2 regions of the Isoalcanivorax pacificus W11-5 genome follow, and region 2 is predicted to be linked to the other one. Evidence: predicted binding sites of a transcription regulator. Region 2 holds the regulator's gene; the other holds the start of a gene.
What was found. The regulator sigma-54, encoded in region 2, starts transcription at its own class of promoters, with help from an activator protein. The targets are predictions, from matches to a motif close to TGGCACNNNNNTTGCTNT.
Positions count from the first base shown of each region.

Region 1: the regulator sigma-54 is predicted to act here: its motif matches at 4,638-4,655, upstream of S7S_RS08775 (formate/nitrite transporter family protein).

Region 1 covers NZ_CP004387.1:1,940,661-1,955,334, reverse strand. The annotation lists gene nirB (nitrite reductase large subunit NirB) at 1-768, opposite strand, end outside; gene S7S_RS08785 (NarK family nitrate/nitrite MFS transporter) at 1,381-2,856, shown strand; gene S7S_RS08780 (bifunctional protein-serine/threonine kinase/phosphatase) at 2,856-4,520, shown strand; gene S7S_RS08775 (formate/nitrite transporter family protein) at 4,862-5,674, shown strand; gene S7S_RS08770 (bifunctional protein-serine/threonine kinase/phosphatase) at 5,768-7,507, shown strand; gene S7S_RS08765 (nitrate regulatory protein) at 7,574-8,878, opposite strand; gene trhO (oxygen-dependent tRNA uridine(34) hydroxylase TrhO) at 8,981-9,919, opposite strand; gene S7S_RS08755 (BolA family protein) at 9,961-10,278, opposite strand; gene S7S_RS08750 (carboxylesterase/lipase family protein) at 10,306-11,853, opposite strand; gene S7S_RS08745 (hypothetical protein) at 12,039-12,413, shown strand; gene S7S_RS08740 (AraC family transcriptional regulator) at 12,563-13,627, shown strand; gene S7S_RS08735 (NAD(P)/FAD-dependent oxidoreductase) at 13,560-14,674, opposite strand, start outside.
Region 2 covers NZ_CP004387.1:955,166-969,839, forward strand. The annotation lists gene S7S_RS04505 (Maf family protein) at 1-95, shown strand, start outside; gene S7S_RS04510 (YhdP family protein) at 92-4,051, shown strand; gene S7S_RS04515 (carbon-nitrogen hydrolase family protein) at 4,072-4,917, shown strand; gene tldD (metalloprotease TldD) at 4,898-6,418, shown strand; gene S7S_RS04525 (cyclic nucleotide-binding domain-containing protein) at 6,438-6,899, shown strand; gene yjgA (ribosome biogenesis factor YjgA) at 6,979-7,518, opposite strand; gene pmbA (metalloprotease PmbA) at 7,581-8,936, shown strand; gene S7S_RS18755 (BPSS1780 family membrane protein) at 8,968-9,774, shown strand; gene S7S_RS04545 (HPr family phosphocarrier protein) at 9,806-10,084, opposite strand; gene rapZ (RNase adapter RapZ) at 10,133-10,984, opposite strand; gene ptsN (PTS IIA-like nitrogen regulatory protein PtsN) at 11,044-11,517, opposite strand; gene hpf (ribosome hibernation-promoting factor, HPF/YfiA family) at 11,539-11,838, opposite strand; gene S7S_RS04565 (RNA polymerase factor sigma-54) at 11,936-13,384, opposite strand; gene lptB (LPS export ABC transporter ATP-binding protein) at 13,614-14,339, opposite strand; gene lptA (lipopolysaccharide transport periplasmic protein LptA) at 14,336-14,674, opposite strand, start outside.

The DNA of each region.
Region 1 (14,674 bases), 990 kb from region 2:
CTCGCCGAGTTCAAGCCCGGCGTCGCGCGCCAGCGCATCCGCAGGACGGATACCGGCGGAAAATAGCACCAGATCCGTCTCCAGCGATTCACCGTCGGCGAATGCCAGCCGGTAACGGCTACTTTCGCCGCTGACAATCGCCGATGTGGCCTTGCCGGTATGCACCCGCACACCCAGCGCCTCGATCTTGCCGCGCAACAGGCGGCCGCCGTTTTCATCCAGTTGTACCGCCATCAATTGCGGCGCGAATTCCACTACATGGGTTTCCAGCCCCAGCCCGTTCAGGGCACGCGCCGCTTCCAGGCCCAGCAGGCCACCACCGATGACCACGCCGCGTTTCGATACGGCGGCGCTGTCGCGAATGGCTTCAAGGTCCTCGATGGTGCGGTACACCAGACAATGCGGCTGGTCGTTGCCTGGAATGGGCGGTACGAACGGATAAGAGCCAGTGGCCAGCACCAGCCTGTCATACGCCACCCGGTCGCCGTTGCTGCTCAGTACCACGCGTGCCTCGCGGTCGATCCGCTCCACCCGTTCACCCAGGCGCAACCTGATCCCGTGCTGCTCGAAAAAAGCCGTGCTGGTCAGCGCCAGGTCTTCGGTGGTGGCGCCACTGAACCAACTGCTGAGCTGCACCCGGTCATAGGCTGGCCGGGGTTCTTCACAGAACACCGTAATGTGATAGCCATGTTCGCGGGCAACCAGCTCTTCCAGCAGGTGCTGCCCGACCATGCCGTTGCCGATAATCACCAGTTCAGGTCTGCTCATGAACGCAACGCTCCTTCACCTGTCCGGCCTCTCCGCCCTGCCGGCACACAGGCCAGCGAAGTATGGAAAAGAGGCACAAAAAAAAGCGCTCACTGCCCGGGGGTGACCGGACCGTGAGCGCCTTTGCTCATTCATTCATCATGTTTTGCGATGCATACACCCAGGCTCGCCATTGAGCCGGGCGTGTTATGCACCGGACTGTCTCGGCAAGAGTCTCAGCAAGAGTTGTGCCAGCTTTCCGGCATGGGCGCCGACCAGCGCCAGAGCGCCCTCACAGCCGTCTTTCGCCATCGTGCAGCATCACGACTCGGCTGCGCGTGGAATTTCCCTGCATCACGCTTGTGCATCGCGCACCACAAGCATGCACGCCAGCGCAGCGCCGGCGACGAACAAACCGGCCCATGACCGCAGAACATCAGGTGTCCGCTTGCTGGTATGCATCCTGCATCCTGCCCTGCGGACAGCGCGCGGCAATGATGCCGCGCGCCACCTGTAACACGGGCAACGGCGCCCACCCACCCGGTTTTTCCGCCGGGCAGGTCCGGCGCCGTGGCATGCACGACACCCGGACGGGTGGGCCCGGTCCCCGCTATTCGCGAGTACGGAGACCTCATGGCTGCACAGCACGCGCGACTCAATCTGCTGAACCTGTCCGAACCCCGCATACGCCTGTTGCACCTGAGCTGGATGGCGTTCTTTGTCAGCTTTGTGGTGTGGTTTTCCCATGCCCCGCTGATGGGCGATATCCGCGAGGTGTTTGATCTCACCAGCGACCAGGTCAAGGCGCTGCTGATTCTCAACGTGGCGCTGACCATTCCCGCCCGCGTCGTCATTGGCTCACTGGTGGACCGCTTCGGTCCACGGCGGGTGTTTGGCTGGTTGCTGATCATCGCCGCACTGCCCTGCTGGGCATTCGCGCTGGCCACTACCTATGAACAACTGGCCGTCACGCGGCTGCTGCTCGGTTTTGTCGGCGCCGGCTTTGTGGTCGGTATCCGCCTGATCAGCGAATGGTTCCCGGCCAGGGAAGTGGGGCTTGCGGAAGGCGTGTACGGCGGCTGGGGCAATTTCGGTTCAGCGGCGGCGGCCATGAGCCTGCCGACGCTGGCGCTCCTGTTCGGCGGCGACAACGGCTGGCGCGGGGCTGTGGCCTGTACCGGCGTGCTGTCCTGCGTGTACGGTCTTGTCTTTCTCTGGCGGGCGCGCAACACGCCCGCCGGCGCATCCTATTTCCGTCCGAAAAAAGCCTCGGCACTGGAAGTCAGCAGCCGCCGCGATCTGTTTTTCTATCTGGCCATGTGTGTACCGCTGTACGGGGCGCTGCTGGTGATCGTCTGGCGTCTGGGACCGGGCCAGCTCGGCCTGTATGGCCTGAACGCACAACTGGCGCTGGTCGCCGTCATCCTCAGCCTGGCCATCGTGCAACTCTGGCAAATCTGGCGCGTCAATCATGCCCGGCTGCGCCAGGGCGTGCCCGAACACGACCGCTATCGCTTCCGGCAAGTGGCGATTCTTGACCTGGCCTATATGGTGACGTTTGGTTCCGAACTGGCCGTGGTGTCCATGCTGCCGCTGTTCTTTATCGACACCTTTGACCTGACCGCCGTCACCGCCGGCCTGCTCGCGTCCGGTTTTGCCTTCATGAATCTGGTCGCCCGCCCCGGCGGTGGCTGGCTGTCCGACCGCTTTGGCCGCAAACGCTCGCTGGCGCTGCTGCTGGCCGGTCTGGTGCTCGGCTATGGCCTGATGAGCCAGATCGGCAGCGGCTGGCCACTGGCCCTGGCCGTGATGGCGACCATGCTTTGTTCGTTCTTCGTGCAGGCGGGCGAAGGCGCGGTGTTTGCCACCGTGCCACTGATCAAGCGCCGCCTGACCGGGCAGATCGCCGGCATGGTGGGCGCCTATGGCAATGCCGGTGCGGTCTGTTTTCTCACCGTGCTGACGTTCGTCGATGCTTCGGTTTTTTTCCTGGTCATCGCAGGCTGTGCCGCCGTGACCCTGGCCACGGTGCAATGGCTGGATGAACCGCGCGGCCACATCGCCGAGGTGGATGAACACGGCCAGGTGCAACTGATCGAGGTGAACTGATGACGAGCATGCCGGCCACGCCTGACGTGGGCCAAGCGACGCTGCATGTGCGTGTGGGCCAGTACAGCGAAGCGGGCGTCAAAGCGGATAATCAGGATGCGCTGGCGCTGCGCCTGCCCTTTGGTGAGCCGTTGCGCACCAAGGGGCTGGTTGCCGCGCTGGCCGATGGCCTCAGCTCCGCTGGCGCCGGCCGCGAAGCGGCCGAGGCCGCCGTGCTCGGTTTTATCCATGACTATTACGCCACGTCACCGCTCTGGAGTGTGCCGCGTTCGGCGCAGCGGGTGCTGGAAGCCCTCAACCGCTGGCTGTGCCGCCGCACGCTGGCCGGCGAGGATCATCTGTGTACGCTGTCGGTACTGATCCTGCGCTCGCGCGTGGCGCATCTGTTCCAGGTCGGTGATTCGCGTATCTGGCGGCTGCGCGGACAGCAACTGGAATGTCTCACCGAAGATCACAGCCGCCAGGCCGGCGGGCGGCGCCTGCTGACCCGCGCCATGGGCGCCGACACGCGCCTGGACGTGGATTATCGCCACTGCGCGCTGCAACAGGGCGACGTCTTTCTGCTTACCAGCGACGGCATCCACGATGTGCTGTCCGCCACCATAATAGCGGCCACTCTGTCCGCATCGGAAACGCCACAGGCCGCCGCCGAACAACTGGTGCAGCGCGCTCTTCAGCACGGCAGCCGCGACAACGTCAGTTGTCAGGTTCTGGAAGTGCTGACCCTGCCGGAGGCGAGCGCCGACGACGCACTGGCCTCATTGCGCGGGCTGCCCCTGCCGCCGCCGATGATTGCAGGCATGCGTATTGATGGCCTGACCGTGGTGCGCGAACTGTATGCCAGCGCGCGCAGCCACCTGTATCTGGTGCGTGACAGCGACGGCCAGCTCAGTGCACTCAAGGCGCCTTCGGTGAACCTGGAAGACGATGCCGCGGCCCTGGCCCGCTTTGCCCTGGAAGGCTGGATCGCGGCGCGCCTGCGCAGTGCCCACCTGCTGAAGCCCCTGGCCGGCGTGGCAGCGCAAAGCTGCCTGTACCAGCGGCTGGAATACATCGACGGCGTCACCCTGCGCCAATGGCTGCGTGAACACCCGGATGCCGCCGTGGAAGAAAAACTGTATCTCGCGGATCAGTTGCTCAACGGCGTGCGCGCCCTGCACCGTGCCGACGTCATGCATGGCGACCTGAAACCCGACAACATCATGGTGGACCGCAACGGGCTGGTGAAACTGATCGACTTCGGCAGTTGCCATTGCCGTGGACTGGAGCAGCCACCGCCCGCCCTGCCACTCGGCACCCGTCACTATAGCGCACCGCATATCCGTGCTGGCGCCAGACCGGATGAACAGGGGGACCTGTATGCGGTGGCGGTGATCATTCACGAAATGCTGACCACCACGCTGCCGGAACCGGACAGGCCGACACTGCGCCTGCAGCAACACAATGCGTTTGTGCCAGCCTGGCTGAACAACGTCCTGCACCGCGCACTGCATCCCGAGGCCACGCCCTATGCCGATGCTGCCGAGTTCCGCGCGGCGTTGCGCAGCCCGGCCACACAACCGGCGGTCATTCTCCATTCTGAACGCAACACGCTGCGCTGGTGGCAGGCCGGCTGCATGATTCTGCTGGTGCTGCTGATCACAAGCCTGGCCCTGCACGGGTGAAAAAAACACCCGGCACCGCCCCACCGGAATGCACGCGCACCAAAACAAGGCGGGGATTTTTCCGCTTTGTCATGCAGCACAGCGCATATTTGCTGACCGCAGCACGAACAGAACCTCTGGCATACTTCCTGCATCACTGCAGAGGCAACACAGCGACAGGGACATGCCCAATGGCGGGCATGCACTGATCGCAGGGCGGCTCTTTTTCAGGCCGTCGCGGTAACACAGGGCAATGGCGCCCACACGCTTCATCGGCCATCTGGCCGGGCAGCGGGTGGGCGCTTTTTTTTTGTGCGCCGGAAACGGCCACGTGTCTCTACACTGGAAAGCAGAGAATCGCTATGTCTTATCTGGTCCCGTCGGAATTTGTTTCGAAAATGGTGGACGCCGGTGAATCCAAACTCTACATGGCCACCCGCGACGCCTTGATCCGCGCCTACATGGCCGGTGCCATTCTCGCCCTGGCTGCGGTCTTTGCCGTGACTGTCTCGGTGCAGACCGGGTTTCCGATCCTCGGCGCGATGCTGTTCCCGGTCGGCTTCTGCATCCTTTACCTGATGGGTTTCGACCTGCTCACCGGCGTATTCGTACTGACACCGCTGGCACTGTTCGACAAGCGCCCCGGCGTGACACCCGGTGTCATCCTGCGCCATTGGGGCGTCGTCTTTACCGGCAATTTTCTCGGCGCACTCACCGTCGCCCTGATGATGGCCATTGTCTTTACCTACGGTTTCTCCACCGAACCCAATCAGGTAGGCCAGGTGATTTCCCATATCGGCGAAGACCGGACCCTGGGTTACAAGGAATACGGCGCCGCCGGCATGCTGACCATTTTCATTCGCGGCGTACTGTGCAACTGGATGGTGTCGTTGGGTGTGGTGGGCGCGATGATCTCGACCACGGTGGGCGGCAAGGTGATCGCCATGTGGATGCCGATCATGCTGTTCTTCGCCATGGCCTTTGAGCATTCAGTGGTGAACATGTTTCTGTTCCCCTCCGCGCTGATCATGGGCGGTGATTTTTCCGTCATGGATTATCTGATCTGGAACGAAATCCCGGTGGTGCTTGGCAATCTGGTCGGCGGCCTGTCGCTGACCGGCCTGACGCTCTACACCACCCACCTGCGCACCGGCGCGGCCCGCGTATTGCGCTGAAGCACGCGATACATTCCACGGTTCACCAAGCCCATCGGCCTGCCCCGAGCCCACGCGGGTCAGGCCGGTGGCACCCCCCTTACCGAGGCGCGCATGAGCGAGGCAAGCATGAGCGGGTTGTCCGTTTCCTTCGGCCAGTACAGTGACAAGGGACGCAAGCCGGCCAACCAGGATTGCCACGGCCTGTTCCTGCCCGACGAACCGCTGCGCAGCACCAAGGGTATCGCCGTGGCGCTCGCAGATGGCATTGGCAGCAGCAGCGTCAGCCACATTGCCAGCGACTGTGCCGTGCGGGGTTTCCTGTCGGATTATTTCAGTACGCCGGACACCTGGTCAGTCAAGCAGTCCGCGTCGCGCGTACTGATGGCGATTAACGCGTGGCTGTATGCGCAGACACGCCAGAGCCAGTTCCGCTACGACATGGACCGGGGCTACGTCTGCACGCTCAGCGCGCTCGTGCTGCGCGGCAGCCAGGCCAGTGTGTTTCATGCCGGCGATTCACGCATTTACCGCTGGCGCGATGGCGAGCTGGAGCAACTCACCACCGATCACCGGCTCTGGGTGTCGCGCGAGCAGCATTACCTGAGCCGGGCGCTGGGCATCCAGCCCCATCTGGAACTGGATTACCTGCATTGCACACTGGCGGCAGGCGATCTGTTTCTGTTGGTGACCGACGGTGTGTACGAATACCTCGGACATGCCGAAATAACTGAACTGCTGCGTACAGCCACAGCGCTGGATGACACCGCGAAGCACATCGCCGATCAGGCACTGGCACACGGCAGCGACGACAACGTGACCGTACAACTGCTGCGCGTCGAAACGCTGCCGCCCCACGATGCGGAGACACAACTTGGCCAGGCCAGGGCATTGCCCTGCCCGCCCGCGCTGGCACCGCGCACGGCATTCGAAGGCTATTCGATACTGCGCGAACTGCACCAGGGGCACCGCAGCCAGGTGTACCTGGCGCGGGATGACGCTCACCAGCAGACGGTGGTCATCAAGGTGCCGTCCACCGAGGCACGCGATGATCCGGCCTGGCTGCAACGCTTTGTCATGGAGGAATGGATCGCCCGCCGTCTGGATCATCCCCATGTACTGCGTGCCGTGCCGCCGACACGGCCGCGCCGCTACTGCTACACGGTAACCGAATATATCGACGGGCAGACATTGCGCCAGTGGCTGCATGATCACCCCGCAGCGGCGCTGAGCAGCGTGCGCGATATCGTCCGGCAGATCGCCAGCGGCCTGCGTGCGTTTCACCGGCTGGAAATGTTTCACCAGGACCTGCGCCCGGACAATATTCTGATCGACCGCAGCGGCACCGTGACACTGATCGATTTCGGTGCCACCCGTATCGCCGGCCTGCAGGACCAGCTACCGCACGCCCTGCGCGACAGCCTGCTCGGTACGGCCCCCTACACTGCCCCGGAATGTTTTCGTGGCCACGACAGCCACGAGGGTTCCGACCTGTTTTCGCTCGGCGTCATGGCCTACCAGCTACTCACCGGCCAGCTCCCTTATGGCACGGCGGTCGCCGCTGCCAGTCTCAGTGGTCGGCAGCATCGGCTGCGCTACCGCCCGCTGACGCAGTATCGCCAGGACCTGCCACCCTGGCTCGATGGCCCGCTGCGCAAGGCGGTGCACCCCGATCCCAACCAGCGTTATGCGGCGCTGTCGGAATTCCTGTTTGATCTGGAGCATCCCAATCCCGCCCTGCACGCCGGCACCGCCGCCCCGCTGCTGGAACGCAACCCGCTGCGGTTCTGGCAATTACTGTCGTTGGTGTTGGCGCTGGTGCTGGCAACGGTGCTGGTGTGGCATCCGGGTTAGGTGGGCAACTGGATCACAACCCAAAGCCACCCGAGCTCATTACGGCCAGTGTGATCCCCAAAGACCTTATTCCCACACGTCCTGCATGCTGACCACTGCGCGCGCCACATCCACCAGCCGCCGGCTCTGGTTCATCGCCATCTGCCGCAGCAGGCGGTACGCCTGTTCCTCGGTCAGCTTGCGGTGTTTCATCAGCAGGACTTTCGCCCGCTCCATCAGCTTGCGTTCCTCCAGTGCCGTGCGCGCCGCGTTCAGTTCATCATACATGGCCTGCAAACGCTGCGATTGCAACTGCACCAGCTCGATAATCGAGCGGCCCAGCCGCGGGCTGACGCCTTCGCTGTGGTAACTGTCCGGCTCACCGGTCGCGCCCTGTGTGCCGCAAAAGACGATGTAGGAATCCCTCGGCTCCGCTTCCTCCGCCAGCACGGATTCAATCAGTGACTGATGGCGGGCCAGCCCGTCACGGGCTTCCGCCAGCTTGCCAGCGCACTGGCTGTGCAGGCGTGATTCAAGATAATCCTCAACGCTTTTCATTGCGTCGATGCGCTCGGTCGTCAATTCGAACCAGCGATCACTGAGTGATTCATCCACCCGGGACTGATCACGCTGCGCCGCCGTGCACGCCAGCCGGCGCAGCCGTTCCAGTTCCGCTACGGCGGGGGCGCCCTGCACGCCACGCCACAACGCCAGCGCCTGTTCATCGGCAAAACTTTCGAATATCTGGAAGCAGCGCTCCTGCGCTTCGAGCAGATGCAGCAGCCGTTCGCTGAGCACATTGTCCAGTTCGCCCCGCGCAAACCCGGCACACCCGGCAGCACGCTCCTGCCCGGCCAGTTCCTTGCCCTGCATGAAATTGAACATCGCCACCAGGGTGCGCGAAATGGCCGGGTCTGCGGCGTTCTCTGCGGCTTCGAAGACCACCGCCAGCAACCCGCGCACCAGTTCGCTGTAGCAGCGCACGGCTTCTTCCGGCGTCAGTTTCTGCGCGCGCACCTGCTCTCGCACCTGGGGCAGTTCCGACAGGGTATGTACGCAATACGCCAACCGGCTGAACAGGCGGCTGGCGCCGATCATGCCGCCGGCGTGATCCAGTGTTGCCAGGGCCGCATCGAAGCGGGCCTGCTGTGCATCCACGTCGGCGCTGAGCGCCAGCAGCCGGTCAGCGTGGCGACGTCCGTGGGCGCCAAGATACAGGTTCGAGGCACCCCGTTCGCGTTGCAGGGCGTGGACCAGATTGCTGATCGCCACGACCAGGCGCCCCATGCCCAGAAACGCTTCCAGGCTGAGCATTTCGCTTTGTCGCGATGCGATCAGAAAATCCGTGGCACTGGGCGGCCGATGGCGGTCCCCCGGGGGAATCCTGTGCATGTCCTGGCATCCTCTGAGCGGTGTATGCCCGGAATCATGCAAGGAACAAGCCAGCGCCGGCACCATGATGGTGCCGGCAAAACACAGCGATGACGTGCGGGATCAGTCACTCAGTGGGCGGGGCTGGCGCGGGTCCGCACCACGATGGCGCAGGCCGCGACGGCGGGCCAGCTCGATCTGCTTCTGCCGTTCCGCGAAGCGTGCTTTCTGCTCGTCGGTCAGGCTGTCAAAGCATTTCGGGCAGGATACGCCCGGCTGGTACTGCGGTGATGCCTTCTCCTCGTCGGAGATCGGACGGCGGCAGGCGTGGCACTGGTCGTAATGGCCCGGTTGCAGGTCGTGGTCGACGGTGACGCGCTCGTCGAACACAAAACACTCGCCTTGCCACAGCGACGCGTCCTTCGGCACTTCTTCGAGGTATTTGAGAATACCGCCCTTGAGGTGATACACCTCCTCAAAACCCTGCTCTTTCAGAAACGCGGTGGATTTTTCACAACGGATGCCGCCGGTGCAGAACATGGCCACCTTGCGGTGCCGGGACGGGTCCAGGTTTTCGCGCACATAATCCGGAAACTCACGAAAACTGGTGGTGTGCGGATTCACTGCGCCCTTGAAGGTGCCGACTTCGTATTCGTAATCATTGCGGGTGTCGATCAGCAGCACGTCCGGATCGCTGATCAGCGCGTTCCAGTCTTCCGGCTGCACATAGGTGCCGACCACATGACGCGGGTCGATCCCTTCCACGCCCATGGTGACGATTTCCCGTTTCAGCTTCACCTTGGTACGCAGAAACGGATGCGCGGCGTGCAGGGATTCCTTGTGCTCCAGATCGGCAAACCGTGCGTCCGCGCGCAGCCAGTCCAGCAACGCATCCACCGCCTGCCGGGTGCCGGAGACAGTGCCGTTGATGCCTTCATCGGCCAGCAACAGGGTGCCGCGCACGTCCAGCCGCTGCATCGTTTCCAGTAATGGCGCCTGCAGGGATTCCACCTCCGTCAGGCGGACAAACTTGTACAGCGCGGCAACGACAATCTGGTTCATGGTGCAATGATCTCTGCTTCACTTACGGACAATGCAATCACTCAGCCGGCCTGGCTGCCGCCGCGACAATTCGGCGACGCCTCGGCCTGCTCCCCCCGCTCGGCCCACTCCGCCGGGGTAAAGGTATGCAGCGCCAGCGCATGCACCGGCCCGGCCAGCTCCTCGGCGACCAGGGCATAGATGCGCTGGTGACGCTGCACCAGCCGCAGGCCCTCGAAGGCGCCGGACACGACCACCATGCGGAAGTGTGACTCGGTAGCCGGTCCACTGTGCATGTGGCTTTCGTTTTCCAGCGACAAGTGTGCCACGGGCAACCCGTCGCGCACCTTGCGCTCGATCAATGTGGCAATACTGCTCATAGTGGCCTCCGTCAGCGGGCGCCTATTCTACGCGCCATCGCCGCCGGTTGCAGGTGTCGGGATGATATCCGCCCACAACGCGGCGCGGGCCGGGTCCAGCAACGGGCCGCTGCCCGCCTCACGGCCAAAGTGATGGGCTTCACCAGCCTCGCCCCAGGCATCCCAGCCCGGCGAGCCGCCCCGGGCAAAGTTGCCCCAGCACTGCTGTACGCGCTGCGACAGCGCGGCGGCTTCCTCGCCGCCGCCGGTGAACAATTCCCCCACCGGGGTATCGGTGATCCCGAACACGAACGGCACATCCACCACATGGCAGGCGCCGAGCGGCACGCCGAAAATGCTGACCTCCCAGGTGAATTCGTAGCCCCAGGCTTCGCCGCCTGCGGCGTGGTGCGCATCCAGCAGGCGCTGGGTCGGCACGCGGAACAGGCGGTCGGATTCCATGCTGCTGAACCAGTCCAGGTGACTGCGAGCGGGGTCTGGCGTCACCGCCTCGCGGTAGATTTCAAACGCACGCTCGCCATGCTGTGGCAGCGCGCGGCGGAAACGGCTGAGGATGGCGTCGTCGTCCAGTGCGCGCAGCGCGTCGATGGTCTGCCCGCCGTTGAACGGCGCGGCGTACTGGAACAGGTGGTATTCGTCCCGGCAGGTGCCGGCCAGCAACGCCCGGTCGCGCGCGCAGCCTGCGGCAATCGCCTCGATCGGGCTGCGGGGCAACAGGTCGCCGTCCACCACCGGCATGAACACCATGCCGTACTGTGGCGTGGTGTCGCGCAGGCCACGCTGCACGGCGGTTTTCAGCGCCGCGCGCTGGGCCCGCACAATGGCGCGGGGTTCAGCGGCCAGCAGGCGTTCGGCCATGTCTCCGTCGCCCGGCAGCGCCTCGCACATCAGCGCTGTTACGCGGGCCGCTTCGGCGGGCATCAGCACCATGTCTGCGGCACCGGACTGCACAATCGCGCGCTGAAACAGACCGTCTGCGGCCGGCGTGGCCAGCAGCGTCGCCACGGAGAAGCCACCGGCGGATTCACCGAATACCGTCACCTGCGACGGGTCGCCGCCGAAGGCCCCGGCGTTGCGCTGCACCCACTCCAGTGCCGCTACCTGATCGCGCAGGCCAAGGTTGCTGTCACTCTCCAGCGACGGCGCGATATCGCGGAACCAGCCATAGCCCCAGACACCCAGACGATAGGCCGCATTGACCACGATCACCCGCTGGCTCGCCGCCAGCCGCGCGCCGTGATACAGCAATTGCGAGGGCGAGCCGGCCACATAACCGCCGCCGTGCAGCCACACCATCACCGGGAACGGGCCATCGCCCTCCGGCACCCAGACATTCAGTGCCAGGCAATCATCACCGATGGCCTCCACGCCCATGACCGGGTTCTTTTCCTGCCAGGCCGGCAGCGCCGTGCGGTCGCAGGCACGCTCTCCGCCCCAGCCGGGCACCGGTTGTGGCGCGCGGAAGCGCAGCGCCCCCACCGGCGGGGCGGCAAACGGAATGCCACGGTATTCGGTCACGCCGTCGTCACGGCGCAAGCCGGTGATTCGGCCGCTGTCGAGTTGCACTGCTGTCATGCTCTGCCCTCTCGGGACCATCGGTCCCCGAAATCTGATAGGTGTTTAATTGTCGGACAACGGTGCCCGGACGCCGGTCCAGGGCCCGTTAGACTGCCCCCGTTTGCGGGCCCGATCACCCGGCGCCTGCCAGATGGCACCGGCGACGGACGCCTGACACAAGCACATGCCAAAGGAGCGCAATAATGCCTGAGACCAACAAGGAAAGCCTTGACCAGATCAACGCCCGTGTAGAGCGTGCCCGCGAAGAACTGAAGGACGCACTGGCGCAGGCGCGCAAGGCCGTCCGTGGCGTCGTCACCCGGGTCACCGACCGTGGCACCGAACTGTTCAACGAGCTGGTAAAAACCGGCGAATCACTGCAACAGGAACGCGCCAAGGCGCAGAAAGCCGCGCAGAAGAAAGCCACCGAGGCACAGGACCTGCTGACCAGCCTGCGCCAGCGTACCGCCAGCCTGTTCGGCCTGCCGACCCAGGATGACATCGCCGCGCTGGACAAGAAACTGAACAGCCTGACCCGCAAGGTCCGCAAGATCGAGAAAGCCACTGGCGCTGCCTGAACCGCGCTGTCCGTGCCGGGCCCCACGGGGCCCGGTGGCGGTCTGACCAGATCGCTCACCCCTGCCCTGTACACGCCATTGACTCCCCCGCACCACTGCCGTTGACTTGAGCCTCCCGCAACCCGCTGCAATGTCAGGTGGTGTGCACGATGTATTCCGACGCTGTCCATTCCGGTTCCCACAGCAAGGCCCCGGCGATCCGCCCCGAGCGCCTGACCGTGGCCGGCCACTGGCTGGAGTTTCTGCTCGATGCCGCCCACCAGGCCGGCGTGGATCTGGACGACGAGCTGGCCCGCCAGGGGATCACCCGCGAACAACTCGCCGCGCCGCACAGCCGCGCGCCGCTGCATGTCGAGCAGGCGCTCTTGCAGGCCGCACTGACGCGCAGCAACGATCCCTGTTTCGGCCTGCACATGGGCGCCCAGGTGCGGCCACGCTTCCTCGGCGCGCTGGGCTACGCCGCCATGTCCAGCGCCACGCTGCGGCATGCCATGGCCCTGGCATTGCCTTTCCAGCGGGTCACCCACGAATTGCTGGTGCCCGAGGTGGAACGCCAACCGGGCCGGCTGACCCTGATCTGGCAATTGCAGGGGCCGCCGTCCGCCCTGGACCCGCAGCGCATGGAAATCTTCTCTGCCGCCTCGATCACCTTTGGCCGCTGGATCACCGGCGCCGTGGTGGACCCGCTGTCGGTCACGTTTCGGCATCACCCCGCCGGCGATCCGGCGGAATACGAGCGGGTGTTCCGCTGCCCGGTCACCTTCGGCGCCGCCACCGACAGCATCGTGCTGGATGACCGCGTGCTGGACCTGCCGATCCGCGACGCCGACCCGGAAGTCCACCGCATCTCGCGCACCCGCGTACAACAGGTGTTGACCCGCTTCATGGCCCGCGACAACCTGATTGGCCAGGTGCGCGCCGCGATCCAGCGCCAGCTGCTCGACGGCGCCGCGCAACTGGACAGCGTGGCCACCGCGCTGGGCATGAAACCCTGGACCCTGCGCCGGCGCCTGCGCGCCGAAGGCGCGGACTTCACCACCCTGCTGGATGACGAGCGCCGCGCACTGGCCACCGACTGGCTGCTGCACAGCAACCGGCCCGTAAGCCAGATCGCCACCGACCTGGGGTATTCCGAGCAGAGCGCGTTCAACCGCGCGTTTCGTCGCTGGTTTGACTGTACGCCGGTGAGCTGGCGCGAACAGCAGCGGCTGTAAGCCAGCGCCGCTTGCTCTGCACCAGCGTCAGGCCCGCCGCCGCACCTTCCATCAGCGGCGCTTTCAACAGGTGCGTGAGCACCCCGAAAGACAGCGGCAAGGTGCCGTAGAACAGACGCGTCAACTGACGGGTATGCCGCAGTTCCAGGCACCAGCGCGCCATCAACCGCTCATAGACCCTTGCTGCGTCTTCACCCAACGCCGCCACGGCCGCCTGCTGGCCACTGAGCAGCGCGCCGTAGATGCCCTCGCCCAGCAAGGGCTCGGCCAGCCCGGCGGCATCCCCGGCAAACAGCACCCGGCCGGCGCTCAGCGGCACCTGGTCACCGTGGGTGGCAATGGGATAGCCCTGGATGTGGGTCAGTGCGTCGCTGCCCAGCGTGCGGCGCGCGTAGGCCAGCAACGACGGCTGGCTCAGCGTGACGCCCGGATGCCAGCCGTACAGGCCGACGTTCATGTGATCGCCCTTGGGAAACAGCCAGCCATAACCGCCCGCCACTTCGCCAAAATCGAACTGCATGCCCGGCCAGCGGCGGCACTCCTCACGGGCGAGCAGCCCTTCCAGGGCCACGGCCACCGGCACCGCGCTCTGCCCCAGCACCAGCCGGCGCACCGGGCTGTGGGCGCCGTCGGCGGCGATCAGCCAGCGTGCCCGCCAGGTGTGTTCGCCGTCCTGGTCATCCAGTGCCGTCAGCGACACGCCCTGCCCGTCCTGCCGCACCCGCAGCAACCGGCGGACCGGCGTGATCACCGCCCCCGCCGCCAGGGCCAGCCCGCGATGCCAGGCATCCAGTTCCGGACGGTGTGTCAGCAGGCACACGTCACCGCTGCCACAAAAATCCGAGGCCCGGTGCCCGCGCCAGCTCATGCGGATCACCGGCGTGCGCTCGCGCACCACCGGGCTCACATCCGCCCGCAGGCGCGCGGCGGCTTTCGGCGTCAGGCCGCCGGCACAGGGCTTGGCGCGGGCGCCCGGTGGCCGGTCCAGCCACAGTACCTCGCGCCCGGCGCGGACCAGATCCAGCGCGGCGGCCGTGCCGGCCGGCC
Region 2 (14,674 bases):
GCAGCTACAGCGGCGTGGTCGGGCTTCCCCTGGCGGAAACCCGTGCACTGCTGCACTGGGCGAATGTTCCTTACTGGCAGCAGGACCCGGCGTGACCCGATCCCCTGCGCGCAACCGGCTGCGCAGACAATTTGAACGACTCCGCACGTACCTCTGGTGGCTGGTCACCCTGGTGCTGCTGTTGCTGGCTGTCTATGTGGTGCTGGCACGGCAGCTGATGACCATGGCACCGGATTTCCGCGAGCCGTTGCAGAATCTGGTGGCCGACCGCCTCGGCACCCCCGTGACCATCGGTGGCCTGCGTGGCTACCTCGATGGCGTTTCCCCCGTGTTTGTCCTGCAGGATGTGCAACTGCCCGCCGCCGATGCCGATGGGGCGCCGTTGACGCTGCGCCATGTGGAACTGGGCATCGACCTGTGGCGCACCCTGCTGGCGCGTGAGCTGCGCCTGCACCAGCTCTGGATTACCGGCCTGGACCTGCATCTGGTGCGTGACGAGGACGGCCGTATCCATCTGCGGGGCCTGGAAGCCTTTGGCGGTGACAACGACAACCCGGAAGGGGTGCGTGACCTGCTTGATCTGGTCTACCGGCAGCAGCGGCTGGTGCTGGATGATGTCCGCGCCCGCGTCGACTGGCCGGGGCTGCCGCCGCTGCGCTCTGAAGATGCGTCGCTGGCACTGGTAAAAGAAGGACGCAGCCGTCATCTGGCGCTGCGGTTCTCGGCCCGGGACCGTCCGTTCCGGCTTGATGCCCGGCTGACGCTGCGTGGAGAGGCCTACGCGCTGAATGAGGTGAGCGGCGACGGTTACCTGCGGGTCGAAGGCGCACAACTGGAATACTGGCTGCCCGAACGCTGGCCGTTGCCGATCAAACCGGAGGCGGCGGCCGGCCGGGTGGAATTCTGGGGCGCGCTGCACGAGGGCACGGTATCCGAGGCCAGCGCGGTGCTGGCCACGCGCGATGTCAGGCTGCGTCACAACGAGCACCCGCAGAGCTGGATTCTCGACCGGCTGAATGCGCGCTTTGCCGTGCGCCGCGTGGAAGACGGGTATCAACTGATGCTCGACGAAGTACGGGGCCAGACCGAACAGGTCGGGGAGTTGCGGGCCGGCCCGCTGGCACTGTGGTGGGACGGGCGCATCAGCCGCGATACCGCCTGGCGCCTGCGTGCGGAGAGTCTGAACGCCGCTGCGCTGCGTGAACAGTTGCTGGCCTGGCCGTTCCCGCTGCCCGCCAGCGTAGCGACCGTGCGCGAAAAACTGGTGGCGCTGGCACCGTCCGGACAGGTGCCGGCGCTGTATCTGGCCGGCAGTGGCGCCCGCATTACGGCCTTCAATGGCCGCTTCATGGCGCTTTCGGTGGCGGCCAATGACCGCCAGCCCGGTGCTCAGGGTGTCAGCGGCTGGATCGCGGGCACCCCCCGGCAAGGGGTGGCGAGCCTGCGCAGCCCCTCGCTGGTGCTGGATATGCCGGCCCTGTTCGAGCAGCCGCTGGCGGCATCGCTGGGTGGCCTGTTGCAGTGGCAACGCGATGAACAGGGCGGGTTGATCCTTCGCAGCGGCGTGCTGCGCGCCAACAACGCCGACGCCAGTGGCGAGGCGCTGCTGTCCCTGGCGCTGGCGCCGGAGCAGGTGCCGCAGCTCAGCCTGCGGGCGGAAATCCGGGATGGCAACGCCGCCCGCGCCGCGCGCTACATTCCCCGCGAACGCATGAGCGACGGCCTCAGTGCCTGGCTTGGCCAGGCGTTTATCGGTGGCACTCTGGAGCGGGGCCGCATTCTCTACGAAGGCCCGCTGCGGTATGACCGGACACGCCAGCAGGAGCGTACCCAGCAGATGGCGTTCACGGTGCGTGACCTGGGCCTGCATTTCCTGGACGGCTGGCCGGCGGTACAGGGCATTGAGGGCACGGTGCTGATCAACGGCCTGGAGATCAGTGGCCGGGACCTGCAGGCGCGCTATATGCAAAGCGACGTGCGGAATGCCAGCGTCGACGTGGTCGATATTCTGCCGCAAGCGCGGCCGCTGCTGGTGATCAGTGGTGAAGTGTCCGGCCCGGCCACGGACCTGCAGACCCTGCTCCGCGATACGCCGCTGAAAGAACAGGTGCCGCAGACGCTGAACGACTGGGATATCCGGGGCGGCGCCCTGGCTGGCCATCTGCTGCTGCACTTGCCGCTGAGCGCCGGCGACCCGCGTCGCGAGGTGCTGGTGGAAGCGCGTGCCAGCCAGGTGAACCTGCATTCCGGCGGCTGGCGGCTGGCGGCCACCAGCCTCACCGGCGCAGGCAGTTTCAGCCTGCGCGGTGGCCTGCAATTGCCGGCGCTGACCGGTGAGCTGTTTGGCTCGCCGGTGAAAGGCAGTGTGCGCACCGACGCCGAGGCGCTGCGTATCAGCGCCCAGGGTGCGGTGCCGATGCCGGTGCTGCGCAACTGGCTGGACAAACCCTGGCTGGCACCGCTGGACGGCACGCTGGGCTACCGTGCCGGGCTGTCGCTGCCGCGCGGTGGCGGCACGGTGCGGCTGCAGGTGGATTCTGATCTGGAGGGTGTCAGCGCGGCGCTGCCGTCGCCGCTGGGCAAGACGGCCGGCGAGCGCCGTGCCGCGCAACTGGTGCTGACCGTGCGTGACGGGGTCCAGCGCTACAACCTGCTGCTGGCAGACCTGCTGGCAGCACAACTGCAACTGGACCGGGGCGGCGCACTCAGCCGTGGTGCGCTGCGCTTTGGCGCGCGGGGTGTGGCATTGCCGGACACCGGCCTGCGCATCGATGGCTGGCTGCCGACCCTGGACCCGGTGCCCTGGGGGCTGATGATCGCTGCCGGTGAGGGGCCATTCGCCGGCGGTGATGGCGGCACCCCGTTGCCGCCTCTGAGCCTGGCGGTGGATACCAATGCCCTGCGGGTGCAGGGCCAGGACCTGGGGCACGGCAGCCTGTCGGTGCAACAACTGGAAACCGGCTGGCACCTGGCGCTGGGCAGTTCACCGCTGGCCGGCGAAGTGTTTCTGCCGCGTGATTACACGCTGCGTGGCGAGCAACCGCTGGTGGTCGATATCGAACGGCTGCGGTGGCCGTTCGGGGATGCCGTCCCGGCGGATGAGCGTGGGCTGGATGAATTGTCCCTGCAGCAGCTGGACCCGCTGCGCGTGCCGGTGGCGGATATCAGCCTGCGCAACGTGTCCATCCAGGGGCGCGACTACGGCCAGTGGCAGGGACAGGTGCGGCCCACCGACGGTGGGGCACGTATCCTGGCACTCAGTGGCCGCTGGCAGGACACGACATTCAGCGGGGAACTGGACTGGCAGCGCGAAGGCGCGGATGGCAACACCCGCAGCGGGCTCACGGGTGCCTACAACAGCCGCAACCTGGCTGCCCTGCTCGGCAATTTCGGGCTGGAATCCTTTATCGAAAGCCAGGAGGCCTCGGGCAGCGTGGATGTCACTTGGCATGGTTCGCCGCTGGATTTCGATTACCGTCGCCTGGGCGGTGCGCTGTCGGTGGACATCGCCAACGCATTGCTGCCGAGCACAGACCGGCGCACCTCGGCGCTGCGGCTGCTGGGCCTGATCAACATCGGCAACACCATCAACCGCCGTCTGCGGCTGGATTTTTCCGATGTGATCAGCGAAGGGCTGGTGGCGGATCGCATTCGTGGGCAATTCAGCTTTGATGGCCCGCGCATCAGCACGGATAACCTGCGCATCCGTTCACCGGCGGCGGAGTTCGCCATCGCCGGGACACTGGCGCTGGATGCCCAGACCATGGATTACGGCATTGAAGTGACGCTGCCGTTGTCGAGTAACCTGTATGCAGGTTGCCTGGCCGGCCCGGCGGCCTGCGCCGGTATCTTCGTGGTGGAGCGCCTGTGGGGCGACCGGCTGGAGAAGATGACATCGATGGGCTACCGCGTGACCGGTAGCTGGGACAACCCGAAAGTCGAGGAAGTGCAGGGCATGTTCGAACGCGCGGGCTCGCGGGTCGACAGCCTTGAGCGGGTCGACAGCCCTGAGCGGGTCGACAGCCTTGAGACATCACCGCAGAGCCCATAAATCTCTCCCGAGAGGTACACATGCGTCTTGCCGCGATCCAGTATTGCGCCGGAGCAGATGTGCAGGAGAACCTGCGCGAAGCGGGTACGCGCATTGCCGAGGCCGTCGAGGGCGGTGCCCGGCTGGTGGTCCTGCCGGAAAACTTTGCCTGCTATGGCGGCGATTACCGCGCGCTGGCCGGGCACGGCATTGATACCGTGACCGGCTGGCTCGCCACGCAGGCCCGCGAACAGGGTATCTGGCTGCTCGGCGGCAGCCTGCCGCTGGCGGTACGGCCCGACGGGGAGCCGGTGCCGGCACCCCGTGTCCGCGCCGCCTCGCTGCTGGTCGGCCCGGACGGTACCCTGCGTGCCCGGTATGACAAACTGCACCTGTTCGACGCACTGGTGCCTGATGCCCAGGGCAGCTACTGCGAATCACGCCAGTTCGAGCCGGGCGACCGGCTGGTGACGGTGCCGGTGGAACAGTTCACGCTGGGCATGGCGGTCTGTTACGACCTGCGCTTCCCATCCCTGGCGCGGGCACTGGCGGACCGCGGCAGTAACCTGCTGGTGTATCCGAGCGCCTTTACCGCCGTGACCGGCGCTGCGCACTGGGAACTGCTGCTGCGCGCCCGGGCGGTGGAAACCGGCTGCTATGTGCTTGGCGTGAACCAGTGCGGCCAGCACAGCGAACGCCGTGCCAGCTACGGCCACAGCATGCTGGTGGACCCCTGGGGGCGCGTGCAGGCCACGCTTGGCGACGGCCCCGGCGTGCTGCTCGGCGATGTGCTGCACAACGAGATTGACGATGTACGACACCGGCTTCCGGTGCACACTCACCAGAGATTGCTGACAGGTCTGCCTGATGACATCCGTGATAACTGATCCTGCTTCCCTGGCCACCCGCGACAGCGCGGCGGCCCTGCATGTGACACCCACCCCGTCTGCGGCGGATGCGCTGAAAGTGGCCGAACAGGTACTGCTGGCCCCCGCGCAACTGACCGACACCGCGCTGAACCGCCTGCTCAGTGCCACGCTGGCCCCCGGGGTGGATTACGCCGACCTGTATTTCCAGCACAGCCGCCACGAAGGCTGGGTGCTGGAAGACGGCGTGGTACGCGACGCCAGCTATAACCTTGAGCGCGGCACCGGCGTACGCGTCATCAGTGGTGACCGCACCGGCTTTGCCTACAGTGACGAGATCGCGCTGCCGGCGCTGGACCGGGCCACAGGGGCTGCGCGCGCCATCGCCCGCAGCGGCGGCCAGGGCACGGCACCGGCGTTGAAAGCGGTGACGGCACCGTCGCTGTATGGCGCCTTTGACCCGCTGGCCACCTGGCCGGCACAGCGTAAAGTGGCTTTCCTGGAACGGCTCGACAAGCTGGCGCGCAGCCTCGACCCGGCGGTGACCGAAGTCACGGTGTCGCTGAACGCGGTGCATGAGGTGATGCTGGTGGCCGCGACCGATGGCACGCTGGCAGCGGATGTGCGGCCACTGGTGCGGCTGGGCATTTCCGTGCAGGCGGAGCGCAATGGCCGGCGCGAGCGCGGCTCGTCCGGCGGTGGCGGCCGGGTTGATTACGACTGGCTCGAAGCCGGCGGCCGGGCCGAAGGCTGGGTGCGCGATGCAGTGCGCCAGGCGCTGGTGAACCTGGAGGCGCAGCCGGCGCCGGCCGGCACCATGCCGGTGGTGCTCGGCCCCGGCTGGCCGGGCGTGTTGTTGCATGAGGCTGTCGGTCACGGCCTGGAAGGAGACTTCAACCGCAAGGGCACCTCGATGTTTGCGCGCCGCATGGGCGAGCAGGTGGCCTCGAACCTGTGCACCGTGGTTGACGATGGCACCCTGCTGGGGCGCCGGGGCTCTCTCAATGTCGACGACGAAGGCACGCCGACCTCCTGCACGACGCTGATTGAAAACGGTCGTCTGGTCGGGCACATGCAGGACAAGCTCAACGCGCGCCTGACCGGGCAGCGCCTGACCGGCAACGGCCGTCGCGAATCCTATGCACACTTGCCGATGCCGCGCATGACCAACACCTACATGCTGCCGGGCAAGGATGATCCGGCTGACATCGTGGCGTCACTGGAACGCGGTATCTATGCCGTCAACTTTGGTGGCGGCCAGGTCGATATCACCTCCGGGCGTTTCGTGTTTTCCACCAGCGAAGCCTATCTGGTCGAGAAAGGCCGTATCGTTGCGCCGGTGCGCGGTGCCACGCTGATCGGCAGTGGTGCGGAAGTGATGCAGGCGATTTCCATGGTCGGCAACGATCTTGCACTGGATACCGGCATCGGTGTGTGCGGCAAGGAAGGCCAGTCCGTACCGGTGGGTGTTGGCCAGCCGACCTTGCGCATTGAAGCGCTCACGGTGGGCGGCACGGCGTAAATCCTGTTCTGAGGTAACCATGTCGAAGGTGGGTGAAGTCCTTGCGCGCATGCGTCTGTTCGATGGCATGAGCGAAGAAGATCTGCAGCAGGTGGAAAAGCTCGTATTCGTCAACCGCTTCAACGGCGGTGATGTGGTCTGCCGCGAAGGTGATCACAGCGATTTCATGTGCTTTGTGGTGCGTGGCAAGCTGGAAATCAGCAAGCGCGGTGCGGAAGGCAAGGATGTGGTGATCGCGCATCTGCGCGCGGGTGATTCACTCGGCGAAATGGCGCTGGTGGATCATGAACCGCGCTCCGCATCGGTGCAGGCCACGGAAGACAGCACCGTGATTGTGCTGACCCGCAAGGGCTTCGAGCACCTGCGCAAGCGGTCGCCAGGGGCGGCCAATGTGGTGCTGGAAAATATCGCGCGTTTGTTGAGCAGCAATTTGCGGCGCACGTCGGCGCAACTGGCGCAGTATATGTTGCCGTTGGGGTGATGTGCCGCCAGGCCTGCAGGGCCTGGACCGGGTGAGTGGCGCCGCTGGCGCTACCCACCAGTTGTCATGAAGCGCGCCGTCAATAGAGCGGTGCGTTACGCTCAAGCTCATTGAGATAGTTGTAGAACTTGCGTCGCTCGCGTTTGAATTTTTCTTTCGCCGCATTATCCGGTTCGACGCCTTCCGGAGCGCGGCTGGCCAGGTAGTTGCGCAGCAGGTTGCGCAGGTGCTGGCGATCGGCGGCGGCGTAGGTGGTCATGATTTCGTCGAGGACCGGTTGCGCGGCACGGGTGTCGGCGCAGGCATCCAGCCGTTCCATCCAGTCCAGCAGGCGCTTGTGGCGCAGTGGATCGGTGAGCGCGGCGAGGGCCTGCTGGATGGCGTCGCCGTCGGCGGTGCGCATCAGCTTGCCGACGTATTGCGCGTGCCGGCGCCGGGCCTCGTGGGAAGTGATGCGGCGGCTTTCGTCGATGGCGCGCAGCAGGGGTTCGTTCAGGGGGAGCCGGGCCAGTTCGGCCGGTTTCAGGTTCATCAACTGCTCGCCGACCTGCTGTAACGCGTCGACCTCGCGCTTGAGCTCGGATTTGCTGGGCAGTAGGTCGTCGCTATACTCGTCCATAACTTTCATTTTCTGCTGCGGTCGCTGGCCGCCAAGTTTACTTGCCCATGCCCATGAACGAAATGTCCATCTCCGCGACCACCCTTGCCCAGCCTGACGAAAGTGAGCTTGATACCCTGCGAGAGCGTGCCCGGCGGGTACTGGCCGAGGCCGAGCGCCAGGGAGCCACCGCCGCCGAGGTCGGCATCAGCGCCGGTCAGGGGCTGTCGGTGACGGTGCGCCTGGGCGAGATCGAAACGCTGGAATTCCACCGCGACCGCGCCGTCTCGGTCACCCTGTTCGTTGGCCAGCGCAAGGGCTCGGCCAGCAGCAGCGATGATTCCGAGGACAGCATCCGCGAAACTGTGGCAGCGGCACTGGCCATTGCCGGGCAGACCGGTGAGGACCCGCACAGTGGCCTGGCGGAGCCGGAACTGCTGGCCCAGGACATCCCGGACCTGGATTTGTGCCATGTATGGCCACTGACCCCCGCCGACGCCATTGAGCAAGCGCAGCAATGCGAGGCTGCCGGGCGCACCGACGAACGCATCGTCAATTCCGAGGGCGCCTCGGTGTCCAGTTCGGTCAGCGTGCGGGTCTACGCCAACAGCAACGGCTTTCTCGGTGCCTACGCCGGTTCCCACCACAGCCGCTCCTGTGTGCTGGTGGCCGAGCAGGACGACGCCATGCAGCGTGATTACTGGTACGACAGCCAGCGTGATCCGGCGGCGCTGATGGCGCCGGCGGAAGTAGGCCAGCGTGCCGCATCACGCACCCTCGCGCGGCTGGGTGCCGCGCGCCCTGCTACCGGGGAATATCCGGTGCTGTTCGCTCCGGAAGTGGCGCGCGGGCTGATCGGGCATTTCACCTCGGCGATCAGCGGCGGCGCCCTGTACCGGAAAGCGTCGTTCCTGCGTGACCGGCTTAACAGCCAGGTGTTCCCGGAATGGGTCACTATCGCCGAGCAACCACGGCTGCGCGGCGGTGCCGCCTCTGCGCCGTTTGACAGTGACGGCATCGCTACCCGCGATCAGGCGTTTGTCGAACAGGGCATGCTGGTGCGCTATGCGCTGGGCCTGTACGCCGCCCGCCGCCTGGGGCTTGCACCCACCGGCAACGGTGGCGGCGTGCGCAACCTGCGCATCACGCACGGTGACGAAGACCAGGCCGCATTGTGCCGCCGTATGGGCAACGGCATTCTGGTCACCGAGGTCATGGGGCAGGGAGTGAATCTGGTGACGGGGGATTATTCACGCGGCGCGTCCGGTTTCCGCGTTGAAAACGGCGAGATCTCCGAGCCGCTGGAAGAGTTCACCATCGCCGGTCATCTCGGTGACATGTTCGCCTCCCTGGTGGCCTCTGGCAGCGACGTGGACCAGCGCGGCCACATCCACTGCGGCAGCCTGCTGCTGGCACCGCTGAAAATTGCAGGAAGATAAAAGCAGCTTCATCAAAAAAACGGAGTTTTTTATGACCAACCCATATCAACAACCTTCAGCCGATCTGATGCCGGAAGGCACCGCCGGGGATCGACTGTTGCAGATCAATGCGCCGCGCAGCCGTGATATCGGGGCCGGCTGGCGCTGGTTCTCGGACGCCTGGCGGGTGTTCAAGAGTGCCTGGGGTACGATTTTGCTGGCGCTGCTGGTGGCCTGGTTGTTGTCGATGGCGGCGCAGTTTGTCCCGCTGCTGGGCATGTTCCTCGGCTTTCTGATTGCGCCGTTCCTGTCTGCCGGGCTGCTGGTGCTGTTGTACAAGGCAGATGAACAGCGTGGCCCCACGGTGGGGGATATCTTCACTCCGTTCAGTACGCATTTTGTACCGCTGCTGCTGGTGGGGCTGATTTACCTCGGGCTGTTCATCGGTGTGCTGATCATTGGCGGGGTTATCGGCTATCTGATGTTCGGCGATGCGCTTGCCGGCATGGCCGACAGTGTTGCCGGCATGGAGCAGGGTGTCATGCCGCCGGACATGGCGTGGATGAACATCGCATTGCTGGGTCTGATTGTGATGGCGCTGATGATCCCGGTCATGGCGGCTTTCTGGTTTGCGCCGGCGCTGGTGGTAATGGGCGACTACGGCCCGGGCCAGGCGCTCAAGGCCAGCCTGGTCGGCTGCCTGCGCAACATTCTGCCGATGCTCTGGTACAGCGTGATCATGGTGGTGTTGCTGGTGCTGGCGATGATTCCGGTGGGGCTGGGGTTGATCGTGCTGCTGCCGGTGCTGGTGGTGACCTATTACAGTTCGTTCCGCGATATCTACACCGACACGCTCTGAAAGAAAAACGGGAGGGAGCCACTCCCTCCCGTTATTGCTCCTCGTCGAAACGCCGCGCGAACAGGTCGCGCAATTCGTCCATTGCTTCGGCGGCATGCTCGCCCTGCACGATCACTTCCACGGTACTGCCGCAGCTGGCCGCCAGGGTCAGCAGGCCCATCATGTTTTTCGCATCCACTTCCCGATTGTTGAACCGTATGCGGATGCTGGCGTTGTAGCGTGACGCCACGCTGACCACCTTGGCCGACGCACGGGCGTGCAGGCCAAGGCGGTTGATGATATGCAGTTCGGCATGCAGGGCGTCGGGCACCTGGGGCTCCTTGAATAATGGATGAGCGGGACGGGCAACGGTTGCCGGTCACTCCAGTTGCAGGTGCCGTACCTGGGCCGGCCAGCCGGCCTTGCGCAGACGTTCGGCCAGATGTTCCACCAGGTACACGGACCGGTGGCGGCCACCGGTGCAGCCGATGGCCACGGTCATGTAGCTGCGGTCGTTGGCTTCATAACGCGGCAGCCAGCGCAGCAGCCAGTGTTCCAGGTCGTCCAGCAGTTGCGCACTGTCGGGCTGGGCGTCGAGGAAATCGATAATGGGAGGCTGGCGGCCGTCGAACGGCCGCAGCGCCGGGTCCCAGTGCGGGTTGGGCAGCATGCGCGCGTCGAACACCAGGTCGGCATCCGGCGGCACGCCGTTCTTGAAACCGAACGATTCCAGCAGCAGTGACAGCCGGCCTTCACGTTGCGCCACGCGCATGCGGATCAGGTTGCGCAGGCTGTGCGGGTCCAGGTGGCTGGTGTCCACCAGCAGGTCGGCGGCGCCCTGGATGCTGGCCAGCAATTCGCCTTCGTGTCCGATGGCTTCCGAGAGAGACATGTTCTGGTCGCTCAGCGGGTGCCGGCGGCGGGTGGCGCTGAAACGGTTGAGCAGGGTGTCGTGGTCGGCGTCGAGGTAGATGACTTCGCACGCCACGCCCTGTGCTTTCACCTGCGCCAGCAGTTCGGCGAAGCAGGGGAGCTGGCTGCGCAGGTTGCGTGCGTCAATGCCGACGGCGACGCGCTGGATATCGTGGTTTTCTTCGCGCAATTGCGTGGCCAGCGTCGGCAACAGGCCCAGCGGCAGGTTGTCGACACAGTAGAAGCCCAGGTCTTCCAGTGCCTGCAACGCGGTGGTCTTGCCCGATCCGGAGCGGCCGCTGAGGATCAGCAGTTTCATGCAGCAGTCTCCCGTGAACGCCGCACTGCGGCGGCTGACGACATACGGCAGTCAGGGTATCAGGAAGCGAGTTGCAGTTCTGCCTCGGAATCGACGGCGGTGCGATAAAGATGGCTGGCGGAATTGGCGCCACGCAGGCCGTCGCGGAAGCTTTGTTCGTTAAAGAGGGCGGCGAGGTGGCTGAGCGTCTTGAGGTGTTGTTCGGGGTTGTCTTCGGGGACCAGCAGCACGAACACCAGGTCCACCGGGCGGCCATCGACGGCATCGAAATCGATCGCTTCGTCGAGGCTGATCAGCATGCCGACCGGCTGCTGGCAGGAAGCCAGACGGCAATGGGGAATGGCGATGCCTTCCCCAATGCCGGTACTGCCAAGGCGCTCACGGGCAATCAGGGCTTCGAAGACCTGTTGCTCCCCCAGTTCCGGGTTGCCCTGTGCGGCAAGCTGGGCAACCTGATCCAGCAGGCGCTTTTTGCTGGCGCCATGCAGGTGATAGTGGGTTCTTTCCGGAGTGAGCAGTTCCCGTACGCGCATGATGGTGCCTGATCGAGTCGGTTAGTGGCCGTGGTTACGGTTGACCGACTTCTCCTTGTGTTTGAGGATCTGTCGGTCGAGTTTGTCAGTCAGCATGTCAATCGCGGCATACATGTCTTCCGCCTCGGCGGTGGCGAACACCTCGCCGCCTGCGATGCGGATGGTCGACTCCGCCTTGTGCGTCTTCGGCTCCGGCGACAGGATCACCTGGATACTGGTGATGTGGTCGAAGTGGCGCTCAAGGCGGTTGAATTTCTCGTTCACGTATTCACGCAGGGCGTCGGTGATATCCAGGTGATGGCCGCTGATATTGATCTGCATGGGCTGACTCCTGTACAAGCTGTGTGATCCGCCGTCCTGCGGGGCCGGAGTGTAGCCTGTTCCTGAGGCGCTTGGTACCGCTGACGCTCCTGAGGCGCTACACCAGCCGCTTGCGCTCGCTGGACGCCGGAATTCTCATCGCCTCCCGGTACTTGGCGACTGTGCGTCGTGCCACCTGAATCCCCTGTTCGTTGAGCAGGCTGGCAAGCCGGCTGTCGCTCAGCGGCTTGCGTGGACTCTCGGCGGCAATCAGCTTCTTAATGATGGCACGAATGGCGGTACTTGAACATTCGCCGCCGCCGTCCGTTCCCACATGGCTGGAAAAGAAGAATTTCAGTTCAAACATGCCCCGTGGCGTGAACATGTATTTCTGGCTGGTGACGCGGGAAATGGTCGATTCGTGCATCTCCACGGCGCTGGCGATGTCGGCCAGCACCAGCGGTTTCATGGCCTCTTCACCGTATTCGAAGAAGCCCTGCTGCACCTCGACGATGCGCGAGGCCACCTTGAGCAGTGTCTCGTTGCGACTTTGCAGGCTTTTCAGGAACCAGCGCGCTTCCTGTAACTGGGCGCGCAGGTAGCTGTTGTCCTCTTCGCGCTGGCTCTTGCCGGCCAGGCTGGCGTAGTGGCTGTTCAGGCGCACTTTGGGCAGGGCCTCGCCATTCAGTTCCACCAGCCAGCGGCGGCCGCGCCGGCGCACGATCACGTCCGGCACGATGTAGTCGCGTTCACCGCTGCTGATGCTGTCGCCGGGATGTGGATTGAGGCTGCGCAACAGACGGATCACCTCGATCATCTCGTCTTCGTTGACAGCCAGGTGCCGGCGCAGGGTGGCGAACTCGCGGCTTTCCAGCAGTGGCAGGTGACGGGTCAGGGTCAGCGCCTGCTCGCGCCAGAGGGTGTCTTCGGGCAACTGGCGCAACTGGATGGCCAGGCACTCGGCCAGGTCGCGGGCGGCCACGCCGGGTGGATCGAACTGCTGTACCCGGTGCAGCACGGCGATCACTTCGTCTTCTTCGGGGAAGCTGTCGTCGGGGGCGTCGTCGCCGAGCATCTGGCGGGTGGCCTCGGCGATGTCCTCCAGCGTGCTGGTCAGGTAACCACGGTCGTCCAGGGATTCGATGATGGCGTAGGCGATGGCGCGGTCGGCGTCGCTGATGACGGCCAGGTTGAGTTGCCAGAGCAGGTGTTCATCGAGGGAGGTGGTGCCGGCGGTGCGCTCTTCCCAGGCGTCCATGTCGTCGTCGCTGGCGCCCGCACCGGAGGATTCGGTGTACGGGTCTTCCCAGTCGGTGTCGACTTCACTGTCGAGCTGGGCCAGGGTCTCCGGGTCTTCGCCCGTGACTTCGGCCAGCTCCGTGTCGTCGCTGGTGTCCTGGTCGTAGGGGTCGTTCTCTTCCAGTTCCAGCAGCGGGTTGGTGTCCACCGCTTCCTGGATCTCCTGGCGCAGGTCAAGCGTCGACAACTGCAACAGGCGAATCGCCTGCTGTAGTTGTGGCGTCATGGTCAGGTGCTGACCTATCTGTATCTGCAGACCCGGTTTCATGCGGATTTGCACTGCCCCCGAAGTGGTACGAAACGAGGGGCAGCATAGCAACTAGCAATTTCCGTGCCCATTCTTGAAAAAAACAAGGGGAAGGGGTAGGGCGTTGATTTTGCACCGAAGTGGTGCATTGGCGGGTGGTGCGGAAGGTGTGCGGGGGCTGCCGGCTCAAAAACAAAAGCTCGTAGCCCGCCGCTCGCAGCTCCCTGGCTGCACGCCCGGCGGGCGTGCTTCAAAGCCTGAAATCGGCGCCGAGGTAAACGTCGCGCACCTTCTGGTTGGCCAGGATGGTGTCGGCATCGCCGGCGGCGATGATGTGGCCTTCGCTGACGATGTAGGCGGTGTCGCAGATATCCAGTGTCTCGCGCACGTTGTGGTCGGTGATCAGGACGCCGATGCCACGGTCGCGCAGGTGGCGGATGATGCCCTTGATGTCGTTCACGGAGATCGGATCAACACCGGCGAAGGGTTCATCCAGCAGGATGAAGTGCGGATCGGTGGCCAGGCCACGGGCGATCTCGGCGCGGCGGCGTTCGCCACCGGAGAGGCTCATGCCCAGGCTGTCGCGCAGGTGGGTGATGTGGAATTCCTGCAACAGCTCTTCCATGCGCTGTTCGCGCGCACGCTTGTCCAGGTCCTTGCGGGTTTCCAGGATGGCCATGATGTTGTCGGCCACGGACAGGCGGCGGAAGATGCTGGCTTCCTGCGGCAGGTAGCCGATGCCGCGCCGGGCGCGGCCGTGCATCGGCAGGGCGGTGATATTGTCGCTGTTGATGGTGATGTAGCCGGCGTCCGGCGGCACCAGGCCAACGATCATATAAAAGCAGGTGGTCTTGCCGGCCCCGTTCGGGCCGAGCAGGCCGACCACCTGGCCGGCTTCCACCTGTAACGAGACGTCTTCGATGACACGGCGTCCCTTGTAGCTTTTTGCCAGGTTGTGGGCACTGAGCAGATTCACTGCGTTCCCTCTTCCGTGGGTGTGTTGTCGCCGCTGCTGCCCTGGGTATCACCGGCCGGGATCACCAGGCGCACGCGCTGGTCACCGCCGCCGCTGGCTTCCACGTTGCGGGTGCCCAGGTCGTAGAGCACGCTGGCGCCCTCGAAGGTGCGGCCTTCGTGACGGATGTAGGCATCTTCGGTCAGGGTGATCGTCTGGGCGGCCACATCATAAATGAGGGTGCGACCGCGTGCGTCCAGGGCGTCACCCTCGCGCAGGCGCACCGGCGTACCGGTGGCTTCGACCCGCTGTAGCGCGCCGTCTTTCAGGCGCAGTTCGATGCGCTCGGCATTGAC